Regions from separate parts of the Pseudomonas sp. FW305-E2 genome, predicted to be linked through region 2. Evidence: predicted binding sites of a transcription regulator. Region 2 holds the regulator's gene; the other holds the start of a gene.

Region 1 (8,047 bases), on a different contig from region 2:
CGCAGCATCTTCATGCCCACCGCCTGGTCCAGCTCGGTCAGAAAGCCCTGGCCCAAGGTGCCGACATCGCGCTCGCGCAGGGCCACGTCACCTTCGCCGACCGTGTTGTCGCGCTTGAGCGGGCGGGTCACCACCACCACGTCGCGGAAAAGTCGCACGGTGGCCGGCACAAAGACTGTCCACGGTGCTGCGCCGTTGCAACGTATCCGTACCGTCACCCGGCCCAGCGGCTGGGCCGGGCTTTCCAGTGAGGCGTCCAGCTGCTGGCTGCACAGCGGCATGCGCAGGCGTGGGTCCAGCGGGTTGACCTGGATTTCATAGCGGCCGGTAGTCTGGGTGGTGGACAGATAATCTTCAACGGTGAATTCAAGAAACCCTTGGGTGACACCGATAAGCTGTTCAGGCAAGGTGAACGCGTTCGCCACCGTGCGAACGCCGGGCATCAGCAGGCACAGCGTGGCCAGCGGGCCAGTCAGCAGGCGTGTCAATCGTCGGGAAAATGTCGTTTTCGTGTGCATGACACTCAAAAAAGCAAAGCCCGTGCCGACTCGCTACCTGAGTTGCAACGAAAGGCTGAAACGTTAAGGAGTCTGGCATGGCGGGTGTTATGGATTCGGTCAACCAGCGCACGCAGCTGGTGGGGCAGAATCGCCTGGAATTGCTGCTGTTCCGCCTCAATGGCGAACAGCTTTACGGCATCAATGTGTTCAAGGTCAGGGAAGTACTGCAATGCCCTGCGCTGACCCTGCTGCCCAAGGCGCACCCTGTGGTGCGTGGCGTTGCCAATATTCGCGGGGCGACCATCCCGATCCTCGACTTGTCGATGGCCACCGGGTTGCGGCCGCTGCAGGAAGACACACGCAACAGCTTCGTGATCATCACCGAGTACAACACCAAGACCCAAGGTTTCCTGGTGCATTCGGTGGAGCGCATCGTCAACATGAACTGGGAAGAGATCCATCCGCCACCCAAGGGTACCGGCCGTGATCACTACCTCACCGCGGTCACCCGGGTTGACAACCGCATGGTCGAGATCATCGACGTGGAGAAGGTGCTGGCCGAAGTGTCGCCGTCGTCCGAGTCGGTATCGGCCGGTGTGATCGATGCCGAAGTGCAGGACAAGGCGGTGTTGATGCGAGTGCTGACCGTCGACGACTCGTCAGTGGCGCGCAAGCAGGTCAGCCGGTGCCTGCAGACCGTTGGGGTCGAGGTGGTGGCGCTCAATGATGGCCGTCAGGCGCTGAACTACCTGCGCCAGCTGGTGGATGAGGGCAAAAAGCCGGAAGAAGAGTTCCTGATGATGATCTCGGACATTGAAATGCCGGAAATGGACGGATATACGCTAACCGCGGAGATTCGCAGCGATCCGCGCATGCAAAAATTGCACATCTGCCTGCATACTTCGCTTTCCGGGGTGTTCAACCAGGCAATGGTCAAGAAGGTCGGCGCCGATGACTTCCTGGCCAAGTTCAAGCCGGACGACCTGGCCCAACGGGTGGTCGACCGGATCAAGGCAGCGCATTGAAGCAGCCGGGGGCATGCCCCCCGGCACCAGTGATTGAAAAGAGGCGGCAGTAGTGTCTACGGGTAATTTGGATTTCGAACAGTTCCGGGTCTTCCTGGAGAAAGCCTGTGGCATCCTGCTGGGCGAGAATAAGCAGTACCTGGTTTCCAGCCGTCTCAACAAGCTGATGGAACAACAGGGCATCAAGAGCCTGGGTGAGCTGGTGCAGCGCATTCAGGCCCAGCCGCGCGGCGGTTTGCGCGAGCAGGTGGTCGATGCCATGACCACCAACGAGACCCTGTGGTTTCGCGACACCTACCCCTTTGAGGTGTTGAAGAACAAGGTGATCCCCGAGTTCATCCGCAACAACCCCGGCCAGCGCCTGCGCATGTGGTCGGCGGCCTGTTCGTCGGGGCAGGAGCCGTATTCCATCTCGATGGCGATCGACGAGTTCGAGCGCAGCAACCTCGGTCAGTTGAAGATGGGGGCGCAGATCGTCGCCACCGACCTCTCCGGCACCATGCTGACCAACTGCAAGACCGGCGAATACGACAGCCTGGCGATTGCCCGTGGGCTGTCCCAGGAGCGCCTGCAGCGCTACTTCGACCCCAAGGGGCCGGGGCGTTGGGCGGTCAAGCCAGCGATTCGCAGCCGTGTCGAGTTCCGCTCGTTCAACCTGCTCGACAGCTATGCCAGTCTGGGCAAGTTCGACATCGTGTTCTGCCGCAATGTGCTGATCTATTTCTCGGCGCAGGTGAAGAAGGACATCCTGCTGCGCATTCACAGTACCCTCAAGCCAGGTGGCTACCTGTTCCTCGGCGCCTCGGAAGCGCTGAACGGCTTGCCGGACCATTACCAGATGGTGCAGTGCAGCCCGGGGATCATCTACCAGGCCAAGTAAGCACGAAGGCCGGTATCGAGAGGTGCCGGTCTTTTTGTTTGCCTATCCACTGTTCCTGCCGAGCTCCCCGTAGGAGCGGGTTTACCCGCGAAGAGGCCGGCCCTGCTGGTCAATCTCCACCCGCCGTTCACCGTTGCTGCCGCTACCGTATTCGCGGGTAAACCCGCTCCTACGACGGATCGGGGGTGGACATCGGGCGGTGGTTGGGCACAGGCCGCGTGTAGGAGCGGGTTTACCCGCGAAGAGGCCCGCACAGGAAAACACTGACGTCAATTTTTTGTTTTGCCGCTTTTGCCGCCCATCAATTGCCGCTTTTGTCACCTCAGGCGGAAGGCCTTTGCCGCTTTTCTGGCATCAACCTGACAGTACTGCGCCGCAATCCCCCCTAAACACGGGCTTTTCAGTGGTTGGCACAGCCCTTGCTATACCTTGCTCAACGAAATTCCGGTCAACCTCTGAAGGTTTCCCCGACATGAGCATCAGTTTCGACAAGGCGCTTGGTATCCACGAAAAGGCCCTGGGCTTCCGCGCCCAGCGCGCCGAGGTGTTGGCCAACAATATCGCCAACGCCGACACGCCCAATTACAAGGCGCGTGACATGGATTTTTCTTCGGTGCTCGCCGCCGAGACCAGCAAGCAGCAAGGCGGCCGCTTCGCCATGGACCGTACCAACAGCCGGCACATCGAAGCCGAAGGCCTCGCCATCGCGGCTGACGATACCCTCAAGTACCGTACACCGTTGCAGCCCTCGATCGACCAGAACACCGTGGACGCGCAGATCGAGCAATCGAACTACACCGAAAACGCGATTGGCTTCCAGGCCAGCTTCACCTTGCTCAACAGTAAATTCAAAGGGCTGGTTTCCGCCCTGCGGGGAGAATGACCATGTCCCTTTCCAGTGTCTTCAACATTGCCGGTAGCGGCATGAGCGCACAGAACACGCGTCTGAACACCGTGGCGTCCAACATCGCCAACGCCGAGACCGTGTCTTCGAGTATCGACCAGACGTACCGCGCCCGTCACCCGGTGTTCGCCACCACTTTCCAGAATGCACAGGCCGGCAGCAGCCAGTCGCTGTTCGAAGACCAGGGCGAGGCAGGGCAGGGCGTGCAGGTAAAAGGCATCGTCGAAGACCAGAGCACCCTTGAAGCACGCTACGAGCCGAACCACCCTGCGGCGAACAAGGACGGCTACGTCTACTACCCGAACGTCAATGTGGTCGAGGAGATGGCGGACATGATCTCCGCCAGTCGCGCGTTTCAGACCAACGCCGAACTGATGAATACGGCCAAGAGCATGATGCAGAAAGTGCTGACCCTGGGGCAGTGATAAGGAATTCAGACCATGGCAATCGATACTAACGGTGTAAACCTCAATGACGTGCTGTCGGCGTCGGGCGTGGGCACCAGCACCAAAAAGACCACGGACACTGCATCCAAAACCGGCAACGATTCGCTCGGCAAAGATGCCTTTCTGCAGCTGCTGGTCACCCAGATGCAACACCAGAACCCGCTGGACCCGCAGGATAACAGCGAGTTCGTTGCCCAGTTGGCGCAGTTCAGCAGCCTGGAAGGTATTACCTCGCTGAACGATTCGGTCAGCTCCATCACCAGTGCCATGGCCTCGTCCCAGGCGCTTCAGGCGTCGTCGCTGGTAGGGCGCTCGGTGGTGGTTCAGAACGACAAGGCTGTGGTTGATACCGCTGAAAGCTTCAATGCCCAGTTCGTTGTGCCTCAGGCAATCAGTGAAGCGAAGATCACTATCAAGGACAAGGATGGCAACACGGTCAAGACCATCGAGTTGGGTGAGCAGAAAGCCGGTTACGCCGACTTCATCTGGGACGGTACCAACAACAGTGGCGAGAAAGTGGACCCGGGCACTTACACCTTCACCGCTAGCACCACAGTCGATGGCGAGGCGGTGCAAATGAGCACGCTGTTGCCGGCCAAGGTAACCAGCGTCAGCTTCAGTGCCTCAGGAGAAATGGTGCTCAACCTTGCCGGTGTAGGCAAGGTCTCCCTCTCCGACGTGCAAACCATCGGTATCTAAGGCCCGCTAGAGCGGCAAAAGGAGCGAATTCATGTCTTTCAATATCGGCCTTAGCGGTCTGTACGCAGCCAACAAACAACTGGATGTCACCGGCAACAACATCGCCAACGTCAATACCACGGGGTTCAAGGCCTCGCGTGCCGAGTTCGCGGATGTTTACGCGGGCGCCAACCGTCTGGGTGTGGGCAAGAACCAGGTGGGCAATGGTGTGCGGCTGGCAGCCATTTCCCAGCAATTCACCCAGGGTGATGTAAACACCACGGGCAACGCGCTGGACATGGGTATCCAGGGTCAGGGCTTCTTCGTGCTGTCTGACAACGGCTCGAAGGTTTACACGCGGGCGGGTTCTTTCCAGCCCAGCAAGGACAACTTCGTCGAGACCTCCGATGGCCTGCGCCTGCAAGGTTACATGGCGGATGCCACCGGCAAGATCCAGAAAAGCGGCCTGACCGACCTGAAAATCGACACATCGGCATTGCAGCCCAAGCCGACCTCGTTGATCGATCAGGGTATCAACCTGAACTCCTCGGCGGCCTCGATTCCTTTCCAGGTGTATGACAACACCAAGCCGCCAGCCATGGCTGCATTCGACCCTGCGGACCCAAGCACTTATCAGCGCTCTAGCACCAGTACCGTGCTGGATGCTGACGGCGTAGAGCACGAAGTGCAGCAGTACTACCGCAAGACCGATACCAATGAATGGACCATGTACACGCTGGTCGATGGTCGAAACCCGTTCGATCCAGCCAGTACCACCCCGCTGGCCGGCACCATCAACTACAACAGTGATGGCACCATCAGCTCCATGCTGGCCGACACCACGGGTGTGCCAAGTGGGGCGTCGTTCACTGTCAGCAATGGTGCATTTGCCATGACCGGCTGGGTGCCGGCCGCTCAGGATGCGAATGGCGACTGGGTTGCCAGTGGCGCGGCAGGTACTGACCAGGCGCTGGGTGTTACCTCGCCTGCCTTGGTGGCGAACAAGCCGTTCGACCCTTCTGACGATTCGACCTATACCCGCTCGTTCCCGACCAAGGTGTATGACAGCCAGGGCAACGAACACACCATGGAGCAGTTCTACCGTAAGACGGGCACCAACGAGTGGACCATGTACACGCTCGTTGATGGGCGCAACCCGTTCAATCCGGGGAGTACGGAGCCACTGGTGGGCACGATCGCATTCAACAGTGATGGTTCGGTCAACTCGATGACAGCCGACAATACGGGGCATCCGGTGGGCACCTCGTTCACGGTCGTCAACAATACCTTCAGCATGATTGGCTGGGTGCCGGCAGCCGAAGATGCTTCAGGTAACTGGAGTGCCAATGGCGCGGTGGGCGATGCTGCCGGCATGAAAATGTCGATGGCCAGCACCACCTCCTACAACACTGAAACTGCGCGCATGTCCCAGTCTCAGGACGGTTATGCCACGGGCATCCTGTCCAACCTGAGCATCGACGCGACAGGTGTATTGTTCGCCTCCTTCAGCAATGGCCAGTCGCGCGCCATTGGCCAGGTAGCGCTGGCGAGTTTCGCCAACGAGCAGGGGCTGCAGCAAATCGGCAGTACCCGTTGGACCGAGACCTACAACTCTGGCATTCCGGGTATCGATTCGCCGAAAACCGGTACTTTGGGTGCGATCGAGTCCAACTCCCTGGAAGGTTCCAACGTCAACCTGACGCAGGAACTGGTTGATCTGATCAAGGCGCAAAGCTACTACCAGGCGAATGCCAAGACCATTTCGACCGAAAGCACCGTGATGCAGACCATCATTCAGATGACTTGATCGTCATCGTTCGAGTGAGTGCAGGCGAACCCCTTTCTCGTGAAGGGGTTCGTTGTTTTTGCAGGAGGGGTGATGAAAAGGCTGTTTGTCGGAATGCTGCTCGCCTGCTGTCTTGGGCAGGTGCAGGCGGCGCCAGCGCCATACTGGCGATGGGAAAGCCTGGTAGATGGGCGTCTGGTGTGTTCGCAGTGGTCGCCAGGTGAAGGCTGGAGACGCTTTGCCGGGCCCTACAACAATGCGCGTTGCCGTGACCTGCCGTAGGCACAGGTTTGCCTGCAAATGAAACCTTTTTGCCGCCAACGGCAAAACAGCGCCGGATAACCGGCGGCCGTCGCTGCGCGGGCTTTCTCAACTGCCCGTATTCATGGGCTTTTTCCTGCTTTTGGCAAGTTGGTTCGGAACTTGCTTTAGCCCCTGTAGAGCAACGGCGAACGGCAAACGGCCGCCAGTGCAATGGAGGATGATTGTGGACAAGATGCTTTATGTGGCCATGACCGGGGCCAGCCAGAACGCGCTGGCGCAGAAGGCTCATGCCAACAACCTGGCCAACATTTCGACCAATGGTTTTCAGCGTGACCTGGAGCAGGCGCGCTCGATGCCGGTGTTCGGTGACAGCTTTCCGGCGCGTGCCTTTGCCATGACCGAACGCCCAGGCACCGACTTCAGTGAAGGCCCGATGGTGGAAACCGGCCGTGACCTGGATGTGACTGTGAGCGGTAACGGTTTTATCGCCGTGCAGGCGCCAGATGGCAGCGAAGCGTATGTGCGTACCGGTAGTCTGAACATCGACGCTCTCGGGGTATTGCGTACCGGCAACGGTATGCCTGTGCTTGGCAACGGCGGCCCGATTGCCATCCCCCCCGAGCAGAAGGTCGAAGTCGGCTCCGATGGCACCATCAGCATCCGTTCCATGGGTGAAGACCCGCGCGTGATGGCGGAAGTCGACCGCATCAAGCTGGTCAACCCCGACACCAAAGGCCTGACCAAGGGCCAGGACGGGCTGATTCACACCTCGTCCGGCCAACCCGCGGATGCCGACGTCAACGTGCGGGTGGTTTCAGGTTTTCTGCAGGGCAGCAACGTCAATGCTGTCGAGGAAATGACCTCTGTACTGGCGCTGTCCCGCCAGTTCGAACTGCACGTCAAGATGATGAACGCAGCCAAGGAAGGCGACGAAGCCATGGCGCGTGTTTTGCAACTCGGCTAACCACATTTGAACGGGTGCCGTAATTCAGGCGCACGAGGAGAACACTAAATGCTTCCGGCTCTCTGGGTCGCTAAAACCGGCCTGTCCGCACAGGACACCAACCTGACGGTCATCTCCAACAACCTGGCCAACGTCTCGACCACCGGCTTCAAGCGTGATCGTGCCGAGTTCCAGGACCTGCTGTACCAGATCAAGCGTCAGCCAGGCGCGCAGTCTACCCAGGACAGCGAATTGCCGTCGGGCCTGCAGGTCGGTACCGGTGTGCGCATTGTCGGCACGCAGAAAAACTTCCAGACCGGTAGCTTGCAGACCACGGAAAACCCGCTGGATATGGCTGTCAATGGCCGTGGTTTCTTCCAGATCCTGCAGCCTGACGGCACCGTCTCCTACACCCGCGACGGTACGTTCCACCTGAACTCCGATGGCCAGATCGTCAACGCCGATGGCTTGGCGCTGGAGCCTGCCATCGTGGTGCCGAACGATGCCCAGACCTTCACCGTCGGGCAGGACGGCACCGTGTCGATTACCACCGCCGGCAACCCGGCTGCGCAGGTTATCGGCAACATTCAGACCGCCGACTTCATCAACCCGGCTGGCCTG
Region 2 (8,047 bases):
ATGAAATCCGTCCTCCGCGAACTGCCCTACCTGGAAAACTGGCGCTGGCTCAGCCGGCGCATTCGCTGTGCGCTCGACCCCGACGAGCCGCGCCTGATCGAGCATTACCTGGCCGAAGGCCGCTATCTGGTGTGCTGCACCGAAACCTCGCCATGGACGGTGGCGCTGACAGCGTTTCGCCTGCTGCTGGATACCGCCTGCGATCGCATGCTCCCCTGGCATTGGCGTTGTCTGTGCCTGGACCAGGCCTGGCGTCCTCTGCTGGACCTGCGCAACCTCGACCGCCAGGAACAGAACCAACGCTGGCAACCCTATGCCCTGCAGTTGGCCAATTGCCGTCTACTGCCTTCGATTTCTCCCGATGAACTGATGCAAGGATTTGATGATGAGTGATACCCGTATCGAGCGTGACAGCATGGGTGACCTGCAGGTGCCGGCCCAGGCCCTCTACGGCGCCCAGACCCAGCGCGCGGTCGACAACTTCCCGATCAGCGGCCAACGTATGCCGGCCCAGTTCATTCGTGCCTTGTTGTTGGCCAAGGCCGCTGCGGCCAAGGCCAACGTCGAACTGGAGCAACTGTCTGCCGGGCGGGGCCAGGCTATCGTCAAGGCTGTCGAGCAATTGCTGGCCGAGGACTTCATCCAGCACTTCCCGGTGGATGTGTTCCAGACAGGCTCTGGCACCAGTTCGAACATGAACGCCAATGAGGTGATCGCCACCTTGGCTACCCATGTACTGGGTGAGGCGGTCAACGCCAATGACCACGTCAACTGTGGCCAGAGCAGCAATGACATCATTCCGACCACCATCCACGTCAGCGCCGCGCTGGCCCTGCACGAGCAGTTGCTGCCAGCCCTGGCGCACCTGGTACAGGTGATCGAGGTCAAGTCGGCACAAGTACATCAATTCGTGAAGACCGGTCGTACTCACCTGATGGACGCGATGCCCGTGCGTATGAGTCAGGTGCTGGATGGCTGGGCAGCGCAAATCAATGCTGCCAAGGCGCACATCGAAGGTGTGCTGCCGCGCTTGCAGGCGCTGGCCCAGGGCGGAACCGCCGTGGGTACCGGCATCAATGCCCATCCGCAGTTCGCTGTCGGTTTCGCTCGCCAGCTCAGTGGCCTGACCAAGATCGAGTTCACGCCCGGCCAGAACCTGTTCGCACTGATCGGCTCGCAGGACACTGCCGTGGCGTTGTCTGGCCAGCTCAAGACCACCGCGGTGGCGTTGATGAAAATCGCCAACGATCTGCGCTGGATGAACTCCGGCCCGCTGGCCGGTCTGGGCGAAATCGAGCTGCAAGCTCTGCAGCCGGGCTCTTCGATCATGCCAGGCAAGGTCAACCCGGTGATCCCGGAGGCCACTGCCATGGTCGCCGCCCAAGTGATTGGCAACGACGCGACCATCGCCGTCGCAGGCCAAGCCGGTAACTTCGAGCTGAACGTGATGCTGCCGGTGATCGCCCGCAACCTGCTGGAAAGCATCGAGCTGATGGCCAATGTCAGCCGCTTGCTGGCCGACAAAGCCATCGCCAGCTTCAAGGTCAACGAAGACAAACTCAAGGAAGCGCTCGCGCGCAACCCGATTCTGGTCACGGCGTTGAATCCGATCATCGGCTACCTCAAGGCCGCCGAAATCGCCAAGACCGCCTACAAGCAGGGTCGTCCAATCATCGATGTGGCGCTGGAGCACACCGACCTGTCCCGCGACCAGCTTGAAGCGCTGCTGGACCCGGAAAAACTCACCGCCGGCGGTATCTGACACTGCGTCACCGCCCAGGAGACAACCATGCAGCACTGGAAACGCACCACGGAAACCGCCAACCGCCTATTCGAACAAGGCGAACTGGTGGACGCCCGGGAACACTACCTGCAAGCCTTGGCGTTGGCCCAGGTGCTGTTCGAGCGCTGGCATGACGTGGATGAAGCGGTGGCTGCATTCGTCATCGCCCACCACAACCTGGCTGACCTGCACCTGCGCCTTAACCAGCCGCATGAAAGTGCCGACTACCTGTGCGCGGCTCATCAGCGACTGCTGCAGGCCTGCCAGGAAGCGCGCCTGCCTCAGGCACTGCGTGATGCCGCCTTGCGCCACAGTGCGCGCACTTACACCGAGCTGCTGAGTTTCATTGCCGAGTATGGCCAGTACCCGCGTACCGAGCGCTTGCTCAACCGCCACAGCGCCGGGGCCAGCGAGCTCGCTGCCCAGCCGGATGTGGCACCCAGAACCCATGCCTACGGAATTCACTGACATGCCCCATACCTTGCCTGCATTGCCATACGCCTACGATGCGCTGGAACCACACATTGATGCCCAGACAATGGAAATCCACCACACCAAGCATCACCAGACCTACGTGAACGGCCTCAATGCCGCCCTCGAAGGTACCGAGTGGGCCGAATGGCCGGTGGAAAAACTGGTCGCTGCCGTCAAGCAACTGCCGGAGAACCTGCGTGGCGCTGTGACCAACCACGGCGGCGGTCACGCCAACCACAGCCTGTTCTGGACTGTCATGTCACCTCAGGGCGGTGGCGAGCCTGTGGGCCAGCTGGCGCAAGCCGTCACAGCACAACTTGGCGGCTTCGAGGCTTTCAAGGAGGCTTTCACCAAAGCCGCGTTGACCCGCTTCGGCAGCGGTTGGGCCTGGCTCAGCGTCACGCCGCAAAAAACGTTGGTGGTGGAGAGTAGCGGCAACCAGGACAGCCCGCTGATGCACGGCAATGCGCCGATCCTGGGCCTGGACGTGTGGGAGCACGCTTACTATCTCAAGTACCAGAACCGTCGTCCGGAATACATCGGTGCCTTCTACAACGTCATTGACTGGGTGGAAGTTGAACGTCGTTACCTTGAAGCCCTGAAGTGAGTCGGACCGGTATGCGCTCTGAGGTGATGTCTGTCAGCAGTGTGCGCCTGTTCCGCCTGGCGCTTGGGACTTTGCTTTTGCTGGCTGGCGCCGCGTTACTGGTGGCGCGGGGCCTCGCCTGGCTAGACCTCGACCCGCGCATGCTGCGCGCCCTGGAGGGCGGTGCTTTATGCGCGCTGGGTACGGCACTGGGCGCAGTACCGGTACTGGTCATTCGCAATATGCCCGTGGCGCTGGCGGATACGCTGCTGGGCTTCGGTGCTGGCGTGATGCTGGCGGCCACCGCGTTTTCCCTGATCATGCCGGGCCTGGCGGCGGCTCAGTCGATTGGCTTCAGCCCTTGGGGGGCAGGTGGCCTGGTCAGTTTTGGCCTGATGTTCGGGGCGTTGTGCCTGTTCCTGGTCGACCTCAAGGTATCCTGGGCTTCGCCGGAGGCGTTGGTGGGCACAGCAAACCAGCCGGTGATTGCGGCGCGCATCTGGCTGTTCGTGATTGCCATCATTGCCCACAACATCCCCGAAGGTATGGCCATTGGTGTGTCGGCCGGGGGAGGTATGGCCGACGCCGACAGCCTGGCCATGGGCATTGCCTTGCAGGATGTCCCTGAGGGGCTGGTGATCGCGCTGGTACTGGCAGGGGCGGGCATGCCGCGCTTCAAGGCCTTCCTGATCGGCGCAGCCTCAGGCTTGGTCGAGCCGGTGGCGGCGTTGATCTGTGCCTGGCTGGTGAATGTTGCCGAACTGCTGCTGCCGCTGGGGCTGGCCTGTGCAGCGGGGGCGATGTTGCTGGTGGTCACCCAGGAAATCATCCCCGAATCGCGCAGCAACGGCCATCATCGTCTGGCCAGCCTTGGGCTGTGTACAGGCTTCTGTCTGATGATGGTGATGGATACCGCGATGTCCTGATCTTGTGCAAGCGCAGGTTTGCGAGGCCTATTCGCCTTCGTCAAAGAAATTGTTGATCAGTTCGACCAGTGCATCCATGGCGTCGTTGTCCTGCTCACCCTCGGTATGCAGGTGCACCTGGGTGCCCTTGCCTGCGGCCAGCATCATCACCGCCATGATGCTCTTGCCATCTACCAGCTTGTCCGGGGCGCGACCCACCCGTACCTGGCAGGGGAAGCGGCCGGCCACACCGACGAACTTGGCTGCCGCCCGGGCATGCAGACCCAGCTTGTTGATGATGGTGATTTCGCGGGCGGGCATCTGGGGTGGATCCTTGGGCTAGAGGTCGCGATGACGGACCTGGACGTTTTTCAGGGTTTGCTGCAGCTGTTGACCAAGGCGCTCGGTGATGTACACCGAACGGTGATGGCCGCCAGTGCAGCCGATGGCAATGGTTACGTAGGCGCGGTTGCTGGCAGCGAAGCGGGGCAACCATTTGAGCAGGTAGCTGGAGATGTCGTTGTACATGTCTTCGACATCCGGTTGTGCGGCCAGGTAGTCGATCACGGGTTGATCGAGACCTGAGTGCTCACGCAGTTCTGGTTTCCAGTAGGGGTTGGGCAGGCAGCGCACGTCAAAAACCAGGTCGGCGTCGACCGGCATGCCCCGTTTGAATCCGAACGACTCGACCAGAAACGCTGTGCCAGGCTCGGGTTGGTTGAGCAGACGCAGTTTGATCGAGTCACGCAACTGGTACAGGTTCAGGTTGGTGGTGTCGATCTTCAGGTCGGCCAGGTCGGCAATGGGGCCCAACAAGTCGCTTTCCACGCGGATCGCTTCCGCGAGCGAGCGGTTGGCGTTGGTCAGGGGGTGCCGCCTGCGGGTTTCCGAGAAACGCTTGAGAAGGACCTCTTCATCGGCATCCAGGTACAACACGTCGCACTGGATGTGCCGTGCGCGGGCTTCTTCAAGCAGCTCGGGAAAACGCATCAGGTGGCTGGGCAGGTTGCGTGCGTCGATCGAAACCGCCACCTTGGGCTGCAGCAATTCGGTGTTGATCAGTGCATTTTCCGCCAACTGTGGCAATAGTCCGGCTGGCAGATTGTCGATGCAATAGAAACCGCTGTCTTCCAGGACATCGAGGGCGGTGCTCTTGCCGGAGCCGGACCGGCCGCTGACGATGATCAGGCGCATGTTCAGTGCTCGTTCTGTACGTCCAGGACAACCTGGAACAGGGCCTCGTTGCTGGTGGCCGCACGCAGTCGATCACGGACCTCCTTGCGATCGAGCATGCTGGCGATCTGACGCAGAAGTTCAAGGTGGGCATCGGTGGCCGCTTCGGGCACCAGCAGCACAAACAGCAGGTCCACCGGCGCGCCATCGATGGCGTCGTAATCGATAGGCGCTTCCAGGTGCAGCAGGGCGCTGACTGGCGCGGAGCATCCTTCAAGCCGGCAGTGTGGGATGGCGATGCCATTGCCGAAACCGGTAGAACCGAGCTTTTCCCGGGCTACCAGTTTTTCGAAGACGTCCTGCATCTCCAGTTCTGGCACTTGGTCGGCGATGACAGTGGCGACCTTTTCCAGGGCGCGCTTCTTGCTGCCGCCCGGCACGTTCACGAGGGAACGGCCGGGGGTCAGGATGGTTTCAAGTCGGATCATGGATGAGGGGGATCAGCGGGCAGCTGCACCTTGCAGCAGGCTTTGCTGTTTTTCCTTGTGTTTTTTCAGTTGGCGGTCGAGCTTGTCGGCCAAGGCGTCGATCGCTGCATACATGTCTTCGTGTTCGGCGTTGGCTACCACTTCGCCGCCGGGAATCTGCAGGGTCGCCTCGACCTTCTGCTGAAGCTTCTCGACTTTCATGATTACCTGCACGTTGGTGATCTTGTCGAAGTGACTCTCCACGCGGGCGAGCTTTTCAAGCACGTAATCGCGCAGTGGCTGGGTGACTTCTACATGCTGTCCACTGATATTGACTTGCATACAGCTTCTCCTTTGTTGCCCGTGCATAAAGAGGCAGGTCTTGCACCTGCCACGAAAACGCTGTGGCACATCTCAGGGGCTACATCAGTCGCTTGCGTTCGCTCGACGGTGCGATGCCGAGAGACTCGCGGTACTTGGCGACGGTGCGACGGGCTACCTGGATGCCTTGTGCCTCCAGTAAACCAGCGATCTTGCTGTCACTCAATGGCTTTTTCTGATTTTCCGCCGCAACCAGTTTCTTGATGATCGCGCGGATCGCCGTGGACGAGCATTCTCCGCCTTCGGAGGTGCTGACATGGCTGGAGAAAAAGTATTTCAGTTCGTAGATGCCACGCGGGGTGTGCATGTATTTCTGCGTGGTAACCCGCGAGATGGTCGATTCGTGCATGCCTACGGCTTCGGCAATGTCATGCAGTACCAACGGCTTCATCGCTTCGTCGCCGTGGTCGAGGAAGCCGCGCTGGTGCTCGACGATCTGCGTGGCAACCTTCATCAGGGTTTCGTTACGGCTTTGCAGGCTCTTGATGAACCAGCGCGCTTCCTGCAGCTGGTTGCGCATGAAGGTGTTGTCGGCGCTGGTGTCGGCACGGCGCACGAAGCCGGCGTATTGTGGGTTGACGCGCAGGCGTGGGATGGCTTCCTGGTTCAGTTCTACCAGCCAACGGTCGCTGTCCTTGCGCACGATGACGTCGGGCACCACGTACTCGGGCTCGCTGGACTCGATCTGCGAACCAGGGCGCGGGTTAAGGCTTTGCACCAGTTCGATGACCTGGCGCAGCTCGTCTTCCTTGATTTTCATCCGCCGCATCAGCTGGCTGTAGTCACGGCTGCCGAGCAGGTCGATGAAATCGGTAACCAGGCGCTTGGCTTCGGTCATCCACGGCGTTGTAGCGGGCAGCTGGCGCAGTTGCAGCAACAGGCATTCGCCCAGGTTGCGGGCGCCGACGCCAGCCGGCTCGAACTGCTGGATGCGGTGCAGTACTGCTTCGACCTCGTCCAGCTCGATATCCAGCTCCGGGTCGAACCCTGCGCAAATTTCTTCGAGTGTGTCTTCCAGGTAGCCCTGGCCGTTGATGCTGTCGATCAGGGTCACGGCAATCAAGCGGTCGGTGTCGGACATCGGCGCCAGGTTCAACTGCCACAGCAGGTGGCTTTGCAGGCTTTCGCCGGCCGATGTGCGCGTGGTGAAGTCCCATTCGTCATCATCGTTGCTCGGCAGGCTGCTGGCGCTGGTCTGGTAGATGTCTTCCCAGGCCGTATCGACCGGGAGCTCGTTGGGGATGCGCTCGCTCCACTCACCGTCTTCCAGGTTGTCGGCGCTGACGGTGCTTTCCTGGAAACTGTTGTCCTGAACTTCGGCGGCCGGCTTGTTCTCGGCGTTGTCGGCCATCGGGTCGCTGTTGTCGAAGTCTTCGCCGTCTTCCTGACGTTCGAGCATCGGGTTCGACTCCAGCGCTTCCTGGATTTCCTGTTGGAGGTCCAGGGTAGAGAGCTGGAGCAGGCGGATGGCCTGTTGCAACTGAGGTGTCATCGTCAGTTGCTGGCCCATTTTTAGGACGAGCGATGGTTTCATGGCAGGGGCTTAATACCTTGTTCGCCGGCGCGCATGCGCCATCCACTACACGAGGGCGCCGAAGCGCCAGATCAAGCAAGTTTTATGCCTTAAATTGTAGCGTTTGCCTAGAGTACCGTAACAACTTTACCCGCAGTCTCAGGGCTGTTTGCCAGTACTTCAGGCGCGTGCCGGGTCAGAGGCGGAACTCGTGGCCCAGGTAAACTTCTTTGACCAAGTCGTTTGCCAGGATGGTTTCAGCGTCGCCTTCGGCGATCAATCGGCCATCGTTGACGATATAAGCGGTTTCGCAGATATCCAGGGTTTCACGCACGTTGTGGTCGGTAATCAGTACGCCGATACCTTTGGCCTTGAGGTGGTGGATGATCTGCTTGATGTCGCCGACCGAAATCGGGTCGACACCGGCGAACGGTTCGTCCAGCAGGATGAACTTGGGTGCGGTCGCCAGGGCGCGCGCAATTTCGACGCGGCGGCGTTCACCACCGGACAGGCTCATGCCGAGGTTGTCCCGGATGTGGCTGATGTGGAACTCCTGCAGCAGGCTTTCCAGCTCTTTGCGGCGGCCGTCCCGGTCGAGGTCCTTGCGGGTCTCGAGGATGGCCATGATGTTGTCGGCGACCGACAGCTTGCGGAAGATCGAGGCTTCCTGCGGCAGGTAGCCGATACCGGCGCGAGCGCGGCCGTGCATGGGCTGGTGGCTGACATCGAGGTTGTCGATCAGTACGCGGCCCTGTTCGGCCTGGA

The links. The regulator sigma-54, encoded in region 2, starts transcription at its own class of promoters, with help from an activator protein. The targets are predictions, from matches to a motif close to ANTGGCATNNANNTTGCTNT.
Region 1: AC3WLP_RS11325 (flagellar basal body rod protein FlgF) is a predicted target of sigma-54. The motif match lies at 6,630-6,649, and genes of this name have one in related genera.

The regions. Positions count from the first base shown of each region.
Region 1 is NZ_JBYSYE010000010.1:50,883-58,929, forward strand. It holds gene flgA (flagellar basal body P-ring formation chaperone FlgA) at 1-518, opposite strand, end outside; gene AC3WLP_RS11290 (chemotaxis protein CheV) at 596-1,525, shown strand; gene cheR (protein-glutamate O-methyltransferase CheR) at 1,578-2,405, shown strand; gene flgB (flagellar basal body rod protein FlgB) at 2,878-3,288, shown strand; gene flgC (flagellar basal body rod protein FlgC) at 3,291-3,734, shown strand; gene flgD (flagellar hook assembly protein FlgD) at 3,750-4,454, shown strand; gene AC3WLP_RS11315 (flagellar hook-basal body complex protein) at 4,486-6,240, shown strand; gene AC3WLP_RS11320 (hypothetical protein) at 6,313-6,501, shown strand; gene AC3WLP_RS11325 (flagellar basal body rod protein FlgF) at 6,707-7,447, shown strand; gene flgG (flagellar basal-body rod protein FlgG) at 7,496-8,047, shown strand, end outside.
Region 2 is NZ_JBYSYE010000006.1:28,011-36,057, reverse strand. It holds gene AC3WLP_RS07895 (hypothetical protein) at 1-393, shown strand, start outside; gene AC3WLP_RS07890 (class II fumarate hydratase) at 386-1,762, shown strand; gene AC3WLP_RS07885 (DUF2753 family protein) at 1,790-2,251, shown strand; gene AC3WLP_RS07880 (superoxide dismutase) at 2,253-2,864, shown strand; gene AC3WLP_RS07875 (ZIP family metal transporter) at 2,876-3,769, shown strand; gene AC3WLP_RS07870 (HPr family phosphocarrier protein) at 3,797-4,069, opposite strand; gene rapZ (RNase adapter RapZ) at 4,088-4,942, opposite strand; gene ptsN (PTS IIA-like nitrogen regulatory protein PtsN) at 4,945-5,409, opposite strand; gene hpf (ribosome hibernation-promoting factor, HPF/YfiA family) at 5,422-5,730, opposite strand; gene AC3WLP_RS07850 (RNA polymerase factor sigma-54) at 5,810-7,303, opposite strand; gene lptB (LPS export ABC transporter ATP-binding protein) at 7,479-8,047, opposite strand, start outside.